Regions from separate parts of the Bradyrhizobium sp. SPXBL-02 genome, predicted to be linked through region 1. Evidence: predicted binding sites of a transcription regulator. Region 1 holds the regulator's gene; each other region holds the start of a gene.
What was found. The regulator LexA, encoded in region 1, represses DNA repair genes until DNA is damaged. The targets are predictions, from matches to a motif close to TGTTCNNNNTGTGTTCNG.

Region 1 (7,116 bases):
AACGCATGGTGCATTTATCCGAGCTACGACTATGCCCACGGCCAGTCGGACGCGATTGAAGGCATCACGCATTCGATCTGCACGCTGGAGTTCGAGGACCACCGGCCGCTCTACGACTGGTTCATCGAGAAGCTGCCGGTGCCGTCCAAGCCGCACCAGTACGAGTTTGCGCGCCTCAACCTGACCTACACGCTGCTGTCCAAGCGCGTGCTGACGCAGCTCGTCCGCGAGGGTCATGTCGCCGGCTGGGACGATCCGCGCATGCCGACCATGGCGGGCATGCGCCGCCGCGGCGTGCCGCCGGCCGCATTGCGCGAATTCGTCAAGCGCATCGGCGTCGCCAAGGCAAACAGCGTCGTCGATGTCGGCATGCTGGAGTTCTGCATCCGCGAGGAGCTGAACCGCACGGCGCAGCGGCGCATGGCAGTCTTGAGGCCGCTCAAGGTCGTGATCGAGAATTATCCGGAAGGACAGACCGAGGAGCTCGAGGCGATCAATCATCCGGACGACCCTAGCGCCGGCACGCGGAAGATCACGTTCGGCCGCGAGCTCTATATCGAGCAGGACGATTTCATGGAGAACCCGCCGAAGAAGTTCTTCCGCCTGTCGCCGGGCAACGAGGTGCGGCTGCGTTACGCCTATTTCGTCAAGTGCACCGGCGTGATCAAGAACGACCAGGGCGAGGTGGTGGAGCTGCGCTGCACCTATGATCCCGCGACCAAGGGCGGCAACGCGCCCGACGGCCGCAAGGTCAAGGCGACCATGCACTGGCTGCCGGCGGCGACGTCCAAGCCGGCGGAGATCCGCATCTACAACCAGCTGTTCGCCAATCCGAGTCCGGACGCCTCGAATTTCGCGGCCGATCTCAACCCGAACTCGCTCGAGATCCTCGCCGATGCGCGGGTCGAGGCGTCAGTTGCCGAGAGCAATTCGACCGAGCCGATGCAGTTCGAGCGCCAGGGCTATTTCGTCCGCGACAAGGACTCGACGCCGGGCAAGCCGGTGTTCTCGCGTACGATCGGCTTGCGCGATACGTTCGCCAAGGAAGTCGCGAAGGGCTGAGGCGAGGGCATGAGCAGCGAAGCCGACGCCATCGTTTCCGCCATCATCGCGAAATGGTGCGCCGGCTTCGCGACGCTCGATGCGGCCGCGCTGTCCTCGCTCTATGCGAGGAACGCGTTCTTCTTCGGCTCGAACCCAAAACTCTATCGGGGCAGGGACGGCGTTGCCGATTATTTCAACGGCCTGCCGCGCTGGCGCAGGCCGAGCGCGACCTTCTCCGACGTGTACGCCGCGCAGGCCGGCCCTGACCTGATCAACATGGCCGCGATCATCACGTTCGATCTCGCCGGCGAGCGGGACGATCTCGTCGTCAAGATGAGCTGGGTCATCATCCGCGAGGAAGGCGACTGGAAGATCGTCAATCACCACGCCTCGTCGCAGGCGCCGCTGATTTAGCGGTCGTTCCATCAGTGTCGTCATTCCGGGGCGCGCCACTTGGCGCGAGCTATGATGCGCAATTGCGCATCATAGCTCGCGACTTCGTCGCGCCCCGGAATACGATTGAAACGAACGCGCGCCTGCCGCGTTGGCTGCGATCCAACCAAGGATCCCGCCATGCAGAACATCGCAGAGCATATGGAAGTCATCGGCGCCGACGGTGTCCATGTCGGCACCGTCGACAGGGTAGAGGGCAACCGCATCAAGCTGACCAGGAAGGACAGCGGCGAGGGCAGCCACAAGGGCCACCATCATTTCATCGACAAGGGCCTCGTTGCCGATGTTGAAGGCAACAAGGTGCGGCTGTCCGCCAAGGCGGACGTCGCCGTGACGATGGAAGAGGAAAAGTAGGGCGCTCCGTCGCCCGTTCCCGATCTGTACCGCTATTCGCGCAGCCGCACGGTCCGGTAGCCTCCGCACCCGTCGCGTATCGCAAGGTGCAGGGAATGGCGGAGCCGGGGCGGCCAGGACGCTCCCAGGGAGTTGCCGGGACGTGGCCGGTCGGCCGCGCCGCCCCGGCCGGCGGCTTTGCGCCGGCGGGGTTTGGCATCTGGCCGGCCATCGTCGAAATGCTGCGCCAGTGGGCGCGCGCCGAGGCCGGGCCAGGCCGGCTGTTGCCGTGGGTGCCCGTCGCCTTTGGCGGCGGCATCGCGCTTTATTTCGCCGCCGATCATGAGCCGGTGCTGTGGGTGGTTGCCGCGACGGCCATCGCGCTGATGCTCGGCGCGGTGTTGCTCCGGCGGAGCCGGCTGTTTGCTCCTGCCATCATGATCGCGGCGGTCGCCGCCGGATTTGCCATGGCGACCTGGAAGACGGCGCGCGTCGCCCATCCCGTGCTCGCCAAGCCGCTTTATTCGGTGTCGCTGTCGGGCTTCGTGGAAGCGCGCGACATTCGCGAGCGTACCGATCGCTTCGTGCTGCGCGTCAGCGCGATGGAGGCGCAGCGCGGCGACGTCAAGCTCGAGCGCGTCCGCCTCTCGGTGCGCAAGGGCACGGCGCCCGAAGTCGGCAGCTTCGTGCAATTGAAGGCGCGGCTGCTGCCGCCGATCTCGCCGGTGCGGCCCGGCAGCTATGATTTCTCGCGCGACATGTTCTTCCAGAGCATCGGTGCCTCCGGCTTCGTGATGGGCGCGATCACGGCGTCCAGGCCGCCGGATGCCGGCGGCCTGCGGCTGCGCTACGCCGCCTTCATGCAGGGCCTGCGCGATGCGATCGATGCGCGCATCCGCGCAACGCTCGAAGGCGACAACCGGGCGATCGCAACGGCGCTGCTCACGGGGCGGCGCGATGCGATTACCGCGCCGGTCAACGATGCCATGTTCGTCTCGGGGCTCGGCCATGCGCTGTCGATCTCCGGCTACCACATGGCGGTCGTCGCCGGCGTCGTCTTCTTCGCGGTGCGCGCGCTGCTGGCCTTGATCCCGGGGCTGGCGGCCGGCTTTGCCATCAAGAAATGGTCGGCGGCCGCCGCGCTGGTCGCGGCGGCGTTCTACCTGCTGCTGTCGGGCGCGGAGGTCGCGACGCAACGATCGTTTTTCATGACGGCGGTGGTGCTGATCGCCGTCATGGTCGACCGCCGCGCCATCACCTTCCGCACGCTGGCGGTGGCGGCGCTGATCGTGCTCGCGGTCGCGCCCGAGGCGCTGGTGCATCCGAGCTTCCAGATGTCATTTGCGGCAACGCTCGGGCTGGTGGCGCTGGTGCAGATCGGCATGCCGAACCTGCTCGCCTCACCCGATCATTCCGCGACGGCGCGGATCGCGCTGTGGGGCGGCCGCGAGATCGCGATGCTGTTCCTGGCCTCGCTGATCGCGGGGCTCGCGACCACGCCCTACGCCGCCTTCCACTTCCATCGCGTGACGCCATACGGCGTGCTCGCCAATCTCGGCGCCATGCCGGTGGTCTCGGCGCTGGTGATGCCGGCCGGGCTGTTGGGACTGCTCGCAGCGCCTTTCGGGCTCGACGGCGTGTTCTGGTGGTTGATGGGGATCGGCATCGAGTGGATGGTCCTGGTCGCGCGCTGGGTGGCGGCCCTGCCGGGCGCCGTCGGCCGCATTCCGGCGTTCGGGATCGCGCCGCTGATCGCGGCGAGCCTCGGGCTCATCGTGATGGGCCTGTTGCGCACGCCCTTGCGCTGGTCCGGCGCCCTGGTGCTGCTGGCGGCGATCCTCTGGGGGCTGTCGGTGCGCCAGCCTGATGTCCTGATTGCCGGGGATGGCGCGAGCGTCGCGGTCCGGGGCGGGGATGAGCGCTTGCAAGTGATCCGCGCCAGCAAGGACAGCTTCCTGCTGAAGGAGTGGCTGGCCGCAGATGCCGATCCGCGTGATGCCGGCAACGCCTCGTTGGCGAGCAGCGTGTCATGTGACGAGTCCGGTTGCGTGGCGCCGCTCGCGGACGGACGGCTGATCGCGTTGGCGACGCGCATCGACGCGCTGGCCGATGATTGCAGCCGCGCCGCGTTGGTGGTGACGGCGCGGCCCGCGCCGCCCGATTGCGCGGCGATGGTGGTCGATCGGGCGCGTCTTGCCAGTCAGGGCGCGCTGGCTCTGACGCGAAGCGCAGAGGGTTTTTCGGTGCAGGCGGTGAGGGCGAGAGGGGCAAGCCGTCCTTGGCTGCCGGCCGGCGCCGGCGAGGGGGATTTCGACGGCAGCCTCGTGCCGAAGACGGCCGTGCCTCGCAACCGGGACGCAACGCCATCGGAGGCCGACTTGCAGGCCGACGATTGAAGATCAATGCGGGGAAAAACCGGTCCGACGGGATCCCGCAGGACGCAAACCATACCATCTCGCCGGCCGCGGCCGGCGATGGCATTTGAATTTGGCCCTCGACTTTTCGGTCGGGGCCGACCGCGTCAGCCGATCGGCAGGCGCGTGATCGTGGGCCGCGTGTCGGCGACGATCTGCGGCTTGTGCTCGCGCTCGATGGCTTGCTGCGTCACCGGCAATTGCAGCACGGTCGCGCGCTGGCCTTCGACGAGCTGCGTCACCAGCACGTACTTGCCGTCCGGAAATTCGATCGCGTCATGATGGCGATCGGGAATGTGCGGGTCGATCTTGCCGAACTTGCCGACGCGGGAGTTGACGGTGCGCGTCCAGATCCAGCGGTTGTCGTAGCGGACGTTATCGGCGAAAGCGAGCTCCGTTCCCGGCAGCAGACAGACCGCGACGGAGAGATCGGCTTCGGAGGCGAAGCCGCGCGTCGAGGTGCCGCGGAAGGTTGTCGTGACGATCGTCTCGCCAACTTCGGCGGGGCGCGTCGCGACGGCATGCAGGCTATAGTCACACATCGGGTGCTCCTCATACTGGGATAGCGACCCGCGTCTCTTTCGAGGCGCAGGCCTCTATCAGAGTGGAAGCCTCCAACGCTCTGCTCGGTTATGGGCAAATCTGCGGCTCGCATCCGCAGCACGCGATCACATTATCTTTCCCGGATTCGATAGGAACAAACCTCGCGTCCTTGCATTTGGCCCGCACTATCGGCGCTGTCGGCACAACTCTACCGGCGGAGCGAAATGGCCGCGTGTCCGCATGGGCGAGTGTCGCGCGGGAAGAGGCGCCGAACAGTCAGCGCAGAACCAGAAAGACCATCCAGCCGGAGCGGACAAGTATCCGCTCCAATCTTGGATCGACGATCGAAGCGCGCGTAGCGCTTACTTCCGGTATCAGTACTTCCGGTAAAGCCCGATCAGCTTGCCCTGGATCTTCACGCGGTTCGGCGGAAGAATGCGGACCTCGTAGGCGGCATTGGCGGGCTCGAGCGCGATCGAGGCGCCGCGGCGGCGGAAGCGCTTGAGCGTGGCCTCCTCGTCGTCGATCAGCGCCACCACAATGTCGCCGGTATTGGCGGTCTCGTTGCGCTGGATCAGCGCCATGTCGCCGTCGAGGATGCCGGCCTCGACCATCGAATCGCCGCGCACCTCGAGCGCGTAGTGCTCGCCGGAGCCGAGCATGTCCGGCGGGACGCTGATGGTGTGGCTGCGGGTCTGCAGCGCCTCGATCGGCGTGCCGGCCGCGATGCGGCCCATCACGGGCACCGCGACGGGGCGCTCGCCCTCATCCGCGGGCGGGCTGGAGCTCGCGCGCACCTTGCCGAGATTGCCCTCGATGACGCTCGGGGTGAAGCCGCGGCGATTGCCGGCTGCGGCCTGGAGCTCGGGCAGCTTGATCACCTCGATGGCACGGGCGCGGTTGGGCAGGCGGCGAATGAAGCCGCGCTCCTCAAGCGCAGTGATCAGGCGATGAATGCCTGACTTCGAGCGCAGGTCGAGCGCATCCTTCATCTCGTCGAAGGACGGCGGCACGCCGCTTTCCTTCAGACGTTCGCTGATGAACCGCAGAAGCTCGTATTGTTTGCGCGTCAACATCTCGACCAAAGTCCCCCGGTTGATGTCGTTCGATTCCGAGACGATGAAGTCGGCAATAAGCCGCTACATCCTCGAAACAAATCATGAACGGACACTATATGTTCGATATGTGTTCCGCAACTGCTTAATTTATGGTGAACGCGGCTGAACTCGCGGAATGCGTGTGGCTCAGCAGCTCAGACGGGCAGCCGCAGCACCTCGCAAGGTGTGCCGGCCTCGGCCTTCGGCGCGAACGGTGCGCGCACGAGAAGTACCTGTGCCGCAGAGAGATTCGCAAGCAGGGAGGAGTCCTGATGGCTGACGGGAAGGGCGACGCGCGTGCCGTCGTCGCGCACCTCCAGCCGCGCACGCAGATAATCCTCGCGCTGATCGTTGGCGCCGAGGTCGCGGCCCAGCACGGCGCGCTCGCGCTGATGATGAATCACTGAACCGCCCGACAGGGCCCGAATCAAGGGCACCATGAACAGGAAGGCGCACACGTATGACGACACGGGATTGCCGGGCAGGCCGATCACGCGCATCGCGCCGAGGCGACCATGCATCATCGGCTTGCCGGGCCGGATCGCGATCTTCCAGAACGCCATCTCGATGCCTTCGCCCTTGAGCGCCTGCTGGACCAGATCGTGGTCGCCGACCGACGCACCGCCGGTCGTGACCAGGATGTCGGCACCGCTCTCGCGCGCGCGGCGGATGCCGGCGGACGTGGACTCCAGCGTATCGGCGGCAATTCCGAGGTCGATGGTCTCGGCGCCCTCGCTGCGGGCAAGGGCGTGCAGGGCATAGCCATTGGAATAGACGATCTGACCGGGACCAGGCGCGGTGCCCGGCATGACCAGCTCGTCGCCGGTGGCGAGAATCGCGACCCTCGGGCGGCGGATAACGCCGAGATAAGGATGATTCATTCCGGCGGCGAGGGCGAGATCGCGCTCGGTGAGACGGATTCCCTTGCGCAGCAGCACGTCGCCTTCGCGGAAGTCGACGCCCGCAGGGCGGATGTGCCGGCCACAAATTGCGGCTTCCTTGATCGTGACATGCTTGCCGTCGGCAATTGTGTCCTCCTGGATCACGACGGCATCGGCGCCGTCGGGAACGACGCCGCCGGTGAAGATCCGCACGGCTTCGCCGGGGCCGACCCTTCCCGCGAACGGCCGACCCGCCGCGACCTCACCGACGACGGTCAGCCTGGACTCGATGGCCGCGTCGGACGCGCGCACGGCATAGCCGTCCATCGCCGACATCGCCTCCGGCGGCTG
Region 2 (7,116 bases), 3.0 Mb from region 1:
GCCCGACGGCACCAAAGAGGTGGTGCGCGAGGATTGGGAGCTGGAAGGCCGCGACGCCGCCCATGTCGACCACGTCACGGATGATCTGGCGGGGTTTCTGGCGGGGCTGTCACCACAATAACCGCTGTCGTCCCGGGGCGCGAAGCGAGCCCGGGACCCATAGCCACAAGAGTGATTGTGGCCCGAGATCGATAACTCCGAGTCCTCGCCAAACGAATTCCTGTGGTTATGGGTCCCGGGCTCGCGCTTCGCGCGCCCCGGGACGACGGTGGAGTATGCCTTGACTCTGCCCCTTCAAATCCCGAAAAAGCGCTCCAATTCCCGCGAAACCACGCGCTCCCCAGAGGAAATCCCGATGTCCCTTGCAGCCCTCGAATCCACCATCAACAGCGCCTTCGAGGCGCGTGACGGCATCTCGACCTCGACCAAGGGCGAGGTGCGCGAAGCCGTGGACCAGGTGCTGGAGACCCTGGACAAGGGCGAGGCGCGTGTCGCCGAGCGCGGCGCTGACGGCAAGTGGAAGGTCAATCAATGGCTGAAGAAGGCGGTGCTGCTGTCGTTCCGCCTCAACGACATGGACGTCATTGGCGGCGGCCCCGGCAAGGCAAGCTGGTGGGACAAGGTGCCCTCGAAGTTCGAAGGCTGGGGCCCGAACCGCTTTCGCGATGCCGGTTTTCGCGCGGTGCCGGGCGCGGTGGTGCGCCGCTCGGCCTTCATCGCCAAGAACGTCGTCTTGATGCCGTCCTTCGTCAATCTCGGCGCCTATGTCGATGAGAGCACGATGGTCGACACCTGGGCCACTGTCGGCTCCTGCGCTCAGATCGGCAAGCGCGTGCACATCTCCGGCGGCGCCGGGATCGGCGGCGTGCTCGAGCCGCTGCAGGCCGAGCCCGTCATCATCGAGGACGATTGCTTCATCGGCGCGCGCTCGGAGGTCGCCGAAGGCGTGATCGTGCGCAAGGGCGCGGTGCTGGCGATGGGCGTGTTTTTGGGTGCCTCGACCAAGATCGTCGACCGCGAGACCGGCGAGGTCTTCATGGGCGAAGTGCCGGAATATTCCGTCGTGGTGCCCGGCGCATTGCCCGGCAAGCCGATGAAGAACGGCCAGATCGGCCCGAGCACCGCCTGCGCCGTCATCGTCAAGCGCGTCGACGAGCGCACGCGCTCCAAGACCAGCATCAACGAGCTGCTGCGGGATTGATGCAAGGCGAGTAGCGAATGGCCAGTGGCGAATAGGGCGCGCGCCCTACGCGATTGGCTATTCACCATCCGCTGCCAGGATCGAACTCACCCTCCCTCTATCGCGACCAATTTCCGGGCGGTCCCGTTCCGCCCGGAGCCGTTCGCATGAACTGGACCTGGTACCTCTTCCGCTTCGACGGCCGCATGGGCCGCGCCGGATTCTGGTGCAGCCTGATCTTTGTCCTGTCCGGCATGATCCTGCTGCTCTTGCTCTGCCTGAGCGTCATGTCCGCGCTCGGCAGCGAGGTCAAATCCTTCAATCTGAATGCTGAGGACGTCTTCAAGATCGTCGATCCCGCGGCCTATCGATGGTCGCTGCTGGACAATTTGCCGCTGCTGCTGCTCAAGCTGGCCGCAACCGGATTGATGCTCTGGATCGATCTCGCGATCATGGTGAAGCGCCTGCATGACCGCAACAAGAGCGCATGGTGGCTACTTGCCTATTTCGTGCTGCCGGGCCTCTACAAGCAGTTCGAGGACCGCCTTCCGGACAGCTATTGGATGCTGCCGCTCGCGTTGGCGAGCGTCATCCTCCCCCTCGCCGCTTTCATCGAGACCGGCTTCCTGCGCGGCACCGTAGGGCCCAATCGGTTCGGTCCTGATCCGGCAGCCGAGGGCGATTCCACATCCGCCGCGCCTCCTGCGAAACGCTGGGACCAGAGCCGCGAGATCGAATTTGTCCCGCCCAGCGCTAGCCCACCCGGCGGCATGCATGTTAAGCGGGGCGCATGACCGATGCTCTCTCCATTGCCCGCGATCTGATCCGTTGCCCCTCAGTCACTCCGGCCGATGCCGGCGCGCTCGGGGTGCTCGAAAAAGCCCTGAACGAAGCCGGCTTCACCTGCCACCGCGTGACCTTCAGCGAGCCCGGCACGCCTGACGTCGACAATCTCTATGCGCGGATCGGCACTGAAGGCCCGCACATCACCTTTGCAGGCCACACCGACGTGGTGCCGCCGGGCGATGAGAGCGCCTGGAGCGTCGGCGCCTTCTCCGGAGAGGTGAAGGACGGCGTGCTGCACGGCCGCGGCGCGGTCGACATGAAGGGCGGCATCGCCTGCTCGGTCGCAGCGGTGCTGGAGCATCTGGCCGCCAACGGCGGCAAGCCGCGCGCGGATGGGACAGGCTCGATCTCGTTCCTGATCACCGGCGACGAGGAAGACGTCTCCATCAACGGCACCATCAAGCTGCTCAATTGGGCCGCCGAGCGCGGCGAAAAATTCGATCATTGCGTGCTCGGCGAGCCTTCCAACGTCGAGACGCTCGGCGACACCATCAAGGTCGGCCGGCGCGGTTCGCAATCCGGCACGCTCGTCGTCGACGGCGTGCAAGGCCATGTCGCCTATCCGCACCGCGCCTCCAATCCGGTGCCGGATATTTCGCGGCTGATCGTTGCGATCTCCGACGAGCCGCTCGACCATGGCAGCGCGCAATTCCAGGCCTCCAATCTCGAATTCGTCTCGGTGGATGTCGGCAACAAGGCCTTCAACGTCATTCCCGGCGAGGCCCGCGCGAAATTCAACATCCGCTACAACGACAACCACACCCAGGCGAGCTTGCGCGAATTGGTCGAGACGCGCCTCGCCAAGGCCTGCGGCAACCGCATCAAGGCCCGCATCGTCTGGGAGCCCTCGAACTCGAACGTGTTCGTGACCAAGCCGGGTCCGTTCACCGATCTCGCAGTGTCCGCAATCGAGGAGGTGACGGGCCGCAAGCCCGAGCTGTCGACCTCGGGCGGCACGTCGGATGCGCGGTTCATTTCCAGCTATTGCCCCGTGATCGAGTTCGGCCTGGTCGGGCAGACCATGCACCAGGTCGACGAGCGCGTGCCGGTGGCGGATCTGGAAAAGCTGACGAAGGTGTATCGCGGGATTTTGGCAAGGTATTTTGCTTGAGGCACTGTTGCCTCCATAAACACAAGTGTCATCGCCCGGCCTGACCGGGCGATCCAGTATTCCAGAGACAGCAGCGATTGAGCCGAGAGGCCGCGGCGTACTGGATGCCCCGCCTTCGCGGGGCATGGTACCGAGGGTTTAGTAAGAGCGTGCCCGCTCTCTGCGCCGCGCGCCTAATAATCCACCTTCATCAGATACAGCCCCTCGGGCGGGGCGACGATGCCGCAGGCGGCGCGGTTGCGGGCTGCGAGGGCGGCGGAGAGATCGTCGGCGGTCCAGCGGCCCTCGCCGACCCAGACCAGCGATCCCACCATCGAGCGCACCTGGCTGTGCAGGAAGGAGCGTGCCGAGGTGATGATCGTGATCTCGCGGCCGTCGCGGGTAACGTCGAGCTGGTCGAGCGTCTTCTCCGGCGATTTGGCCTGGCACTCGGTGTCGCGGAACGTGGTGAAATCGTGCTTGCCGAGCAGGCGTTGCGCCGCCGCATGCATCGCGCCAGTATCGAGCTTGCGCGGCACGCGCCAGGCGTGGCCGACATCGAGCGCGAGATTGGCGCGGGTGTTGACGATGCGATAGCGGTAGTGGCGCTTGACCGCCGAGAAGCGTGCTTCGAAGGTGTCAGGCACGATCTCGGCCTCGAGCACCGCGATCGGATGCGGACGCAGATGCGCGTTGAGACCGTCGCGAAAACGGCCCGGCGGAAACTGCTTGTCGACGTCGACATGGGCGACCTGACCGCGCGCATGCACGCCGGCATCGGTGCGGCCGGCGCCGTGCACGCGCAAATCCGCTCCGGTCATCGCCTTAACGGCCGCCTCGAGCGCGCCCTGCACCGACGGCAGCGTGTCCTGCACCTGCCAGCCGAAGAACGGCGCGCCGTCATATTCGATGGTGAGCTTGTAGCGGGGCATCGTGTCCAGTTTCGCCGTCATTGCCCGCGAAGGCGGGCAATCCAGTACTCCGTAGCCTATCCGATTGACCGAGAAGCCTCGGCGTACTGGATACCCCGCCTTCGCGGGGTATGACAGTGTCAGGTGAATTTGGATCCCGACCTCAACGGCACGCCGCGCAGGAAGTCTGCGGCCTGCATGCGGGCCTTGCCCTCGCGCTGCAGCTCGATGATGCGGATGGCGCCGTCGCCGCAGGCGACGGTGAGGAGATCGTCGAGCACCTCGCCAGGGGCGCCGGCGCCTTTCGCCAATTCGCAGCGCAGGATTTTTACGCGCGCATTCTCGAGCTCGGCCCAGGCGCCGGGGAACGGCGACAAACCGTGGATGTGGCGCAGCACCGCGCGCGCGGGCTTGCTCCAGTCGATCCGCGCCTCGGCCTTCTCGATCTTGGCGGCGTAAGTGACGCCGTCCTCGCTCTGTGCCTTGAGCTGGAGGCCACCGCGTTCGAGCGCGGCCATGGCGCGCACCATCAGGTCGGCACCGAGGCGCGAGAGGCGATCGTGCAGGTCGAGCGCGGTCATGCTGTCGGTGATCGCGATGCGCTCGGCCATGGCGACGTCGCCGGTGTCGAGACCGACATCCATCTTCATCACCATCACGCCGCTCTCGGCATCGCCGGCCATGATGGCGCGGTTGATCGGCGCCGCGCCGCGCCAGCGCGGCAGCAGCGAAGCGTGCAGATTGTAGCAGCCGAGCTTTGGTGCATCGAGGATCGCCTGCGGCAGGATCATGCCATAGGCGACGACGACGGCGGCATCGGCCTCGAAGGCGCGGAACTCCGCCAGCGCCTCCTCGGTCTTCAGCGTCTTCGGCGTCAGCACGGGAATTCCGAGCTTTCGCGCGGCGTCCTCGACCGGCGTCGGCTGCAATTGCAGGCCCCGCCGGCCGCCCGGCTTCGGCGCGCGGGTGTAGACCGCCGCGATGTCATGACCATGCGCGACCAGCTCGAGCAGCGTCGGCACGGAGAAATCGGGCGTGCCCATGAAGATGAGGCGGAGGGGCATCGACGGAGATCCCTACTCGCCCGCGCGCTTGGCGGCTTTCTCGAACTTCTTCATGACGCGGTCGCGCTTGAGCTTCGATAGATAGTCGACGAACAAGACGCCGTTGAGATGGTCGATCTCGTGCTGGATGCAGGTGGCGTAGAGGCCTTCGGCATCCTCCTCATGCACCTTGCCGTCGAGATCGGTGAAGCGCACGCGCACCTTCGCGGGCCGCTCGACCTCCTCGTAATATTCGGGGATCGAGAGGCAGCCTTCCTCGTACACCGACAATTCCTCGGACGAGGCGATGATCTCGGGGTTGATGAAGACCCGCGGCAGCGGCTTGGTCTCGCCGTTCTCGTCGCGCTTGGCGAGGTCCATGGTGATGAGACGCAAGGGCTGCGCGACCTGGATCGCCGCCAGGCCAATGCCGGGCGCGTCGTACATGGTCTCGAACATGTCGTCGGCAAGCTTGCGGATCTCGGCCGTGACCTTCTCGATCGGCTTGGAGACCAGACGCAGCTGCTTGTCGGGCAGGATAATGATTTCTCTGAGGGCCATGGCCGCGATTTAAGCCGCGCGCCGGATGCGGTCAATGCGGCCAGGAACCCGTTAACCCCTCGCTAACCATAAAACTTCGCCTTTCGTTAACCATAAAAATTAGGGGGTGGTTAACCCGATCGTTCCCTCTTCGTTCGCGAATATCGGCGAATCGCGTTAGAAGGGCCCATGAACGAGATCATTTTCATGCTGGGCGACTGGCCGGTGCGCACAATCGATGCGCTGATCGGCTTCGGCGCCCTCGTCCTCATCCTGCTGCTGGTCATCGCGGTGGTGATCGCGCGCTCGGGGCGGCGTGGCGCGGAACTCGCCATGGCGCATGCGATCCGGGCCGACGAGCTCGAGGAGCGCCTCAGCCAGGTGCTGCACGCCCAGAGCGAGGCTTCGGGGCGGGTCGACGCCATGACCCAGGCGCTGGCGGGACGTCAGGCCGAGATGGCGCGGGCGGTCAACGAGCGGCTGGATTCGGTGACGCATCGCGTCGGCCAGTCCATGGAACATTCGACCCGCAACACCATGGAGAGCCTGCGCGCGCTGCATGAGCGGCTCGGCATCATCGACAACGCGCACAAGAATCTCACTGATCTCACGACACAGGTGACGACGTTGCGCGACGTGCTCGCCAACAAGCAGTCGCGCGGCGCGTTCGGCCAGGCGCGGATGGAGGCGATTGTCCAGGACGGTCTCCCCAAGGGATCCTACGAGTTCCAGTTCACGCTCTCGACGGGCAAGCGGCCGGACTGCGTCGTGTTCCTGCCCGACCAGCGCCCGCTCTGCATCGATGCAAAATTCCCGCTGGAGGCGATGACGGCGCTGCACGACGCCCGCACCGACGAGGAGCGGCGCGTGGCCACGCAGCGGCTGCGCAGCGACGTCATGAAGCATGTCAGCGACATCGCCGAAAAATATCTCGTCACCGGCGAGACCCAGGAGATGGCGCTGATGTTCGTGCCGTCGGAATCGGTCTACGCCGAGATCCACGACGGCTTCGACGACGTGATCCAGAAGGCCTATCGCGCCCGCGTCGTGCTGGTGTCGCCGTCGCTGCTGATGCTCGCGATCCAGGTGATGCAGCAGATCATGAAGGACGCGCGCATGCGCGATGCCGCCGACCAGATCCGCACCGAGGTGATCAAGCTCGGCGACGATCTCGGCCGCCTGCGCGACCGCGTCCTCAAGCTGCAGAAGCATTTTGCCGACGTGAACGAGGACGTGCGCCAGGTGCTGATCTCCGCCGACAAGATCGAGAAGCGCGCAGGGCGAATCGAGGAGCTCGATTTCAGCAAGAGCGATGCGGTGGAGGGACCGCGGCTGGTGGCGACGGGGGCGGGCGAGTTGTTCCCGCGGAAGCTCCAGGCGGGGGAGTGAGATTGGGGCACACTGTCATGCCCCGCGAAGGCGGGGCATCCAGTACGCCGCGGCGGTTGTGATGGAACCGAGACGCTGGTGGTTACTGGATCGTCCGCCCCAGTGCGCAATTGCGCA
Region 3 (7,116 bases), 2.9 Mb from region 1:
CCTCGACCTCGGTCACCGAGAACAGGTCCTGCACCGGCTCGACGGTCCAGGGCATGTGCTTGGCGCGGGCGGCGGCAACGGGGGCGAAGAAGCTGCGGTGGTGGATGGAGGGGCCGAGGCGATCGAGCGCGTCGAGATGCTCGGGAACGGCGTAGCCCTTGTGCTGCTCGAAGCCGTAGCCGGGGCAGTCCTGCGCCAGCGCGCACATCAGCCGGTCACGGGTGACCTTGGCGACGATGGAGGCCGCGGCGATCGACAGCACGATACCGTCGCCGCCGATCACCGCCTCGCAATCGCATGCGGTATCGAGCCGGTCGCGGCCGTCGACGAAGACGTGCCTGGGCGCCTCGGGCAGGGCCACCACGGCCCGCTTCAGCGCCCACAGCGAGGCGCGCAGGATGTTGTCGCGGTCGATTCGCGCCGGCGACGCGACGGCGACCGAGACCTGCGCGGTGGCGCAGATCTTGTCGAACAGCTTTTCGCGCTCCTCGGCGGTCAGGCGCTTGGAATCGTCGATGCCGCGCGGAATGCGGTCGGGGTCGAGAATCACCGCGGCGGCCACCACCGGACCTGCCAGCGGGCCGCGGCCGGCCTCGTCGCAGCCCGCGACCGGCCAGACGCCGCGCTTGATCAGCGCGCGCTCGCGGCGGAAGCTGGGGGGAGCGACGGCGATGATGCCTTTCTTGCCGGGGGCAGCAACCTTCGCAGCATTGGCTGCAGGCGTCTTGGCTGCAGCCGTCTTGGCCACAGGCGCTTTCGCCGCCTTGTCAGGCGCAGCCTTGTTCGCGGCCTGCTTCTTGGGCGCGTCTTTGGCTGGGGTTTTGGCGACCTTGTCCCGAATCATGGCCGGGATCGTGCGCCAGGGGGCTTCGCCAGCGCAACCGGGAACCCAGGATATTCCCGTTATTCAGGCCGGCCGCCCTACGCCCACCGCCAATCAGAACAGGCTGAGCTGATCGCCGTTCCGCTTCGGCCGCGCAAAGTGGTCCGTCGTCAGCTTGGAGCGCCGCTTGTTGAGGCCGAGCCTGTCGCAGGCGATCTCGAAGCGGCGGCCGATGGTCCAGGCCATCGGTCCCGTGCCCTTCATCCGTTCGCCCCATTTGGCGTCGTAGTCGCGCCCGCCCCGCATGTCGCGGATCAGGGTGAAGACGTGGCGATAGCGGTCCGGATAGTTCGCCATCAGCCATTCGCGGAAGAGATCGCGCACCTCCAGCGGCAGCCGCAGCAGCACATAGGCGGCTTCCTTGACGCCGGCATGGACCGCGGCATCGAGGATGCGCTCGATCTCGGAATCGTTCAGTGCAGGGATCACGGGCGCGACCATCACCGTGGTGGGGATGCCGGCCTCCGAGAGCTGCTTGAGCGCCTCCAGCCGCTTCGGCGGCGTCGAGGCCCGCGGCTCCATGGTGCGCGCCAGCTTCGGATCGAGCGAGGTGACCGAGATCGCGACCTTGGCGAGGTTGCGCTTGGCCATCCGCTGGAGAATGTCGATGTCGCGGAGCACCAGCGCCGACTTGGTGACGATGCCGACGGGATGCCCGGCGCCCTCCAGCACTTCCAAAATGCCGCGCATGATTTTGCGCTCGCGCTCGATCGGCTGGTAGGGATCGGTGTTGGTGCCGATCGCGATCATCCGCGGCTCGTAGCCGGGGGCCGCAAGCTCTTTCTCGAGCAGCAAAGGAGCATCGGGCTTGGCGAACAGCTTCGACTCGAAGTCGAGCCCGGGCGACAGGCCGAGATAGGCGTGGGTCGGCCGCGCGAAGCAATAGACGCAGCCGTGCTCGCAGCCGCGATACGGATTGATCGATCGGTCGAAGCCGATGTCGGGGGAATCGTTACGGGTGATCACCTTGCGCGAGGTGTCGATGGCGACCGTGGTCTTGAACGGCGGCAGCTCGTCCAGGCTCTGCCAGCCGTCATCGAAAGCGACGCGCGCCTCGGCCTCAAAGCGGCCGCTGGCGTTGGATTGAGCGCCCCGCCCTCGCCTGCGCGCGCGGTCGATGGCGACGCCAAGCTCGGGGAAATCTGAAGGCGCACCCGCCGGCTCGGAGGGCGCCGTGACCGGCGGGTGCTTGAGAGCATGAGAGGATGCTGGACTCATGCAGCCAAGATAGCACGACATAGGAACAAATCAAGAACACAAACAAAAATCGTGAAAACAACCCCATGCACAGTAGAGCTGCCCAAACTTCGCGCGTCCGCCTTTGACCTCACGCAACACGGCCGTCACGCCCATCCCGTTTCATGCCCGACGGATCGATCACCGCGGAACCGGGTTGGTGACGATCGCGAAGTGAAGGTCGGCAGGAACATGACAATCCAACAAAAAACGGCCGAAGCGAGCAGCGACCTCGATCTGCTCGATCGCTATTGGCGCGCCGCCAACTATCTCTCGGTCGGGCAAATCTACCTGCTCGACAATCCGCTGCTGCGCGAGCCGCTGCGGCCCGAGCACATCAAGCCGCGTCTGCTCGGACATTGGGGCACCACGCCGGGCCTGAATTTCATCTATGCCCATCTCAACCGCGTCATCCGCGCGCTCGACGTCAGCGTGATCTATGTCTGTGGTCCCGGCCATGGCGGCCCCGGCATGGTCGCCAACACCTATCTCGAAGGCAGCTACAGCGAGATCTATCCTAGCATCGCGCGCGATGCGGACGGATTGCGCAAGCTGTTCAGACAGTTCTCCTTCCCCGGCGGCATCCCGAGCCACGCCGCGCCGGAAACGCCGGGCTCCATCCACGAAGGCGGCGAGCTCGGCTATGCGCTTGTGCACGCCTATGGCGCGGCATTCGACAACCCGGACTTGATCGTCGCCTGCGTGGTCGGCGACGGCGAGGCCGAAACCGGGCCGCTCGCTGCGTCCTGGCACTCCAACAAGTTCCTGAACCCCGCCCATGACGGCGCAGTGCTGCCGATCCTGCATCTCAACGGCTACAAGATCGCCAACCCCACCGTGCTCGGACGCATGCAAGACGCGGAGATCCGCGACCTCTTCCGCGGGCTCGGCCACGAGCCGCTGTTCGTCAGCGGCGACGATCCCAAATTGATGCACCGGGCCATGGCCGATGCGCTGGACGTCGCGTTCGCCAGCATCCGCTCGATCCAGCAACATGCCCGCGACGGCCGCACGCGCGTCGAGCGGCCGCGCTGGCCGATGATCGTGCTGCGCAGCCCGAAGGGCTGGACCGGCCCGAAGGAGGTCGACGGCAAGAAGGTCGAGGGTTTTTGGCGTGCCCATCAGGTGCCAGTCGCAGGCTGCCGCGAGAACCCGGCGCATCTCAAGGTGCTCGAAGACTGGATGCGCAGCTACGAGCCGGAAAAACTGTTCGACGAAGGCGGCGCGCTCATTGCCGAGCTTCAGGCGCTCGCGCCGGAAGGGACGAGGCGGATGGGCGCCAATCCACATGCCAATGGCGGCGTGTTGAAGAAGGAGCTGAAGCTGCCGGACTTCCGCAGCTTCGCGATCGAGGTGCCGCAACCCGGCGAGGTCGTGGCGGAAGCGACGCGCGAGCTCGGCAAATTCCTGCGCGACGTCGTTCGCCTCAACGCCCAGCATCGAAACTTCCGCATCATGGGCCCGGACGAGACGGCATCGAACCGGCTCGACGCCGTGTTCGAAGCCACCGAACGCGTCTGGATGGAGCCGACCGAGCCTTACGACGTGCACCTCGCGCAGGACGGCCGCGTAATGGAGGTGCTGAGCGAGCATCTCTGCCAGGGCTGGCTGGAGGGCTACCTGCTCACGGGACGGCACGGCTTCTTCTCCTGCTACGAGGCCTTCATCCACATCGTGGATTCCATGTTCAACCAGCATGCCAAATGGCTGAAGGTGACGCGCGAGCTGCCGTGGCGGCGTCCGATCGCCTCGCTCAATTATCTCCTGACCTCGCATGTCTGGCGCCAGGACCATAACGGCTTCAGCCATCAGGACCCCGGTTTCGTCGATCTCGTCGCCAACAAGAAGGCGGACATCGTCCGCATCTACTTTCCGCCGGACGCCAATACGCTGTTGTGGATCGCCGATCATGCCTTGCGCACCTACAACCGCGTCAACGTGATCGTCGCCGGCAAGCAGCCGGCGCCGCAATGGCTCTCGATGCAGGACGCCGCGACGCATTGCGCTGCCGGCATCGGCATCTGGACCTGGGCGGGAACGGAGGACGGCAAGGGCGAGCCCGACGTGGTGATGGCCTGCGCCGGCGACGTGCCGACGCTGGAGACGCTCGCCGCCGTCGACCTGTTGCGCAAGGCGATGCCGGATTTGAAAATCCGCGTCGTCAACGTCGTCGACCTCATGACGCTGCAGCCGCGCGAGCAGCATCCGCACGGTCTGTCCGACCGCGACTTCGACAGCCTGTTCACGCGCGACAAGCCTGTGATCTTTGCCTATCACGGCTATCCCTATCTCATCCACCGGCTGACCTATAACCGCACCAACCATGCCGGCATGCATGTGCGCGGCTTTGCCGAGGAGGGCACCACGACGACGCCCTTCGACATGGTCGTGCTCAACGAGCTCGACCGCTACCATCTCGCGATCGAGGCCATCGAACGCGTGCCGGGACTGGCGACGAAGGCCGCGCAGGTGAAGCAGCAATTCCGCGACAGACTGATCGAACATTCCCGTTATGTCCGCGAGCATGGCGAGGACATGCCTGAGATCCGCGACTGGGTCTGGCAAAACAGAGCCGGCGGCAACACGCCGACCGAGGCCGGCGACTAGCGATGACGGACGCGGTCCTCGTTCTCAACTCGGGATCGTCGAGCATCAAGTTCGGCCTGTTCGATGTCGCGGTGGCCGAGCCTGCCCTGCTCTGCAAGGGCCTGCTGGACGAGCACGAAGCCAAACCCCGGTTGGTGGTGAAGGGCCCCACGGGCGAAGACCTGTTCGAGACGAGGAAGGAGACGCCGGAGGCAGCCGGCGGCCATCTGTTCGCCGACGTGCTCGCCTTCATCGAGGACCGGTTCGGTGGACGCAGCCTGCGGGCCGTCGGCCACCGCATCGTTCACGGCGGGCCGGATCATTCAGGCCCGGTGGTCCTGACCGACGACATCATAGCGAAGCTGGAGGCCTTGACGCCGCTCGCGCCGCTGCACCAGCCGCGCTGCCTCGCGCCGGTGCGCACGCTCGCGGCGATCCGGCCCGGGCTGACGCAGATCGCGTGTTTCGACACCGCCTTCCACCACGGCCTCGCACCGCCGGCGAACCGCTTCGCCATTCCCCGGCGATTCCAGGCGCGTGGCGTCAGGCGCTACGGCTTTCACGGCCTCTCGTTCGAATATGTCGCGGGACGCCTGGCCGAGATCGCGCCGGAGCTCGTCGCAAAGCGCACAATCATCGCACATCTTGGCAATGGCGCCAGCCTCTGCGCCTTGCGCGATGGCCGCAGCATCGACACCACGATGGGGCTCACGCCGCTCGACGGCCTCGTGATGGGCACGCGTTGCGGTGCGATCGATCCGGGCGTGCTGCTCTATCTGCAACAGCACGAGAACATGCCGGTCGCAGAGGTCCAGCACCTGCTCTATCACGAGTCCGGGCTCATCGGCGTCTCCGGCATCTCTGCGGACATGCGCACGCTGCTGGCAAGCCACGAGGCTGCGGCGCATGAGGCCGTCGATCTCTTCACCTTCCGTGCCGCGCAGCAGGTCGCGATGATGGCGACCACGCTCGGCGGCCTGGACTGCCTGATCTTCACCGGCGGCATCGGCGAGCATGCAAAGGAGATCCGCAGCGCGATCGGCGAGCGGCTTGGGTGGTTCGGCATACGAATCGACGCAGCGGCGAACGAAACAGCACGCGAGCAGATCAGCGGCGCCGATAGTACTGTCGACGTATTCGTCATTCCGACGAACGAGGAACTGATGATCGCTCGGCATTGCGCAGCGGTGCTGCGGGCGATGTGAGCTCCAGCCGAAAAGGGAGTGTCGGAGGGTGGGCAAAGCGAAGCGTGCCCACCGATGGCCGGTGGGCACGGCGCAAGTGCGCCTTTGCCCACCCTACGATTCTGCAGACGATGATCGCTCATCCGACCAGCGGGTGGTATCAGCCAAGCCGTCATTGCGAGCGAAGCGAAGCAATCCAGACTGGTTCCGCGGCGGGATTCTGGATTGCTTCGCTGCGCTCGCAATGACGAAGAATGCGGCGGCCGCGCAGATCAATCGTACTGTCCTATCATGCCGGCAATAGATTCCCGCTCTCAGTGCGTCCCCGACCATATCTGAAAGCACCCCATCGCGATCTCGATCACGATCAGCACCACGATCGCGATCTCGAGGCGCAGCGAGCGCTGGGTGTCGATGATGTCGGTCAGTGCGTTGGCGGTCTCCGACACCGCGGCGAGCTTGTGCTCGAGCGTGTCGAGGCGCTCCTTCAGCTCGTACTCGTCCTCGAGACGGGAATAGAGCCGGTCGAGCTCGGGTTTCTCCCAGAGCACGTCGGGCTTCTCCGCCACCGCGACGCGGCCGGCGACGCGCTGCTGCACCAGCAGCGCGTTGCCGATCAATTGCAGAATGCCCTTGCGCCGGCGCGGCGTTCGGCCGTGCTCGGCGAGCTCCCGTGCAAACGGTTCGATGACGTCGAACACCGCGGCGACGCGGCGCTCGTCGCGCGCCAGCGACGTGCTCTTGGCAAGCGCATCCGCGACCAGCAGCAGCCGGTCGTCGGAGAATTTGGCGAGGCAGATCGGCCCGCCCGGCTGGATCGTCTCGGCGGCTTCCTCGTTGCAGAGCTGCGCCTGCGCGATCTCCTCCTCGTACGGGCTGAGCTCTCCCGTCACGCGCGATTTCAGGTTATCGACGAGGACCTTCTCCTCGGACGGCAACAGCCCGATCAAGACGACGACGCCGTAGCGAAAGATCACGGCAAGGCCGGCATGGACGCGGAAGGCGGCCGGCGTCGAGGACACCAGCGTGCCGATCTCGAGGCCAGATGCATTGATGCGCTCGCCCAGCATCAGCGCCCGGATCCGCAAGGTCGGCGCGGCCTCATGCTTCGGCGACGTCGGCGCCGTGCCAACGGCGAGTTGATCGGCGTTCATACAAGGTCTCTCCCGGCACCGAGATCACGCATTTCGTTCGACCTTCCCCAAGCTGCCGCCTCGTCCGAGGAAA

Region 2: ACNJYD_RS04260 (DNA recombination protein RmuC) is a predicted target of LexA. The motif match lies at 5,752-5,769, and genes of this name have one in related genera.
Region 3: ACNJYD_RS31680 (PA0069 family radical SAM protein) is a predicted target of LexA. The motif match lies at 2,123-2,140, and genes of this name have one in related genera.

What each region holds. Positions count from the first base shown of each region.
Region 1 is NZ_CP182474.1:3,884,614-3,891,729, forward strand. Features, by position in the region: gene ACNJYD_RS18025 (glutamine--tRNA ligase/YqeY domain fusion protein) at 1-1,062, shown strand, start outside; gene ACNJYD_RS18030 (YybH family protein) at 1,072-1,458, shown strand; gene ACNJYD_RS18035 (DUF2171 domain-containing protein) at 1,618-1,851, shown strand; gene ACNJYD_RS18040 (ComEC/Rec2 family competence protein) at 1,947-4,226, shown strand; gene ACNJYD_RS18045 (hypothetical protein) at 4,352-4,786, opposite strand; gene lexA (transcriptional repressor LexA) at 5,162-5,863, opposite strand; gene ACNJYD_RS18055 (molybdopterin molybdotransferase MoeA) at 6,040-7,116, opposite strand, start outside.
Region 2 is NZ_CP182474.1:914,032-921,147, reverse strand. Features, by position in the region: gene ACNJYD_RS04295 (pyrimidine 5'-nucleotidase) at 1-121, shown strand, start outside; gene dapD (2,3,4,5-tetrahydropyridine-2,6-dicarboxylate N-succinyltransferase) at 356-1,201, shown strand; gene ACNJYD_RS04285 (DUF805 domain-containing protein) at 1,348-1,974, shown strand; gene dapE (succinyl-diaminopimelate desuccinylase) at 1,971-3,137, shown strand; gene truA (tRNA pseudouridine(38-40) synthase TruA) at 3,311-4,048, opposite strand; gene fmt (methionyl-tRNA formyltransferase) at 4,168-5,091, opposite strand; gene def (peptide deformylase) at 5,104-5,631, opposite strand; gene ACNJYD_RS04260 (DNA recombination protein RmuC) at 5,800-6,999, shown strand.
Region 3 is NZ_CP182474.1:6,811,765-6,818,880, forward strand. Features, by position in the region: gene ACNJYD_RS31675 (ribonuclease HII) at 1-844, opposite strand, end outside; gene ACNJYD_RS31680 (PA0069 family radical SAM protein) at 938-2,101, opposite strand; gene ACNJYD_RS31685 (phosphoketolase family protein) at 2,312-4,726, shown strand; gene ACNJYD_RS31690 (acetate/propionate family kinase) at 4,729-5,910, shown strand; gene ACNJYD_RS31695 (RMD1 family protein) at 6,204-7,043, opposite strand.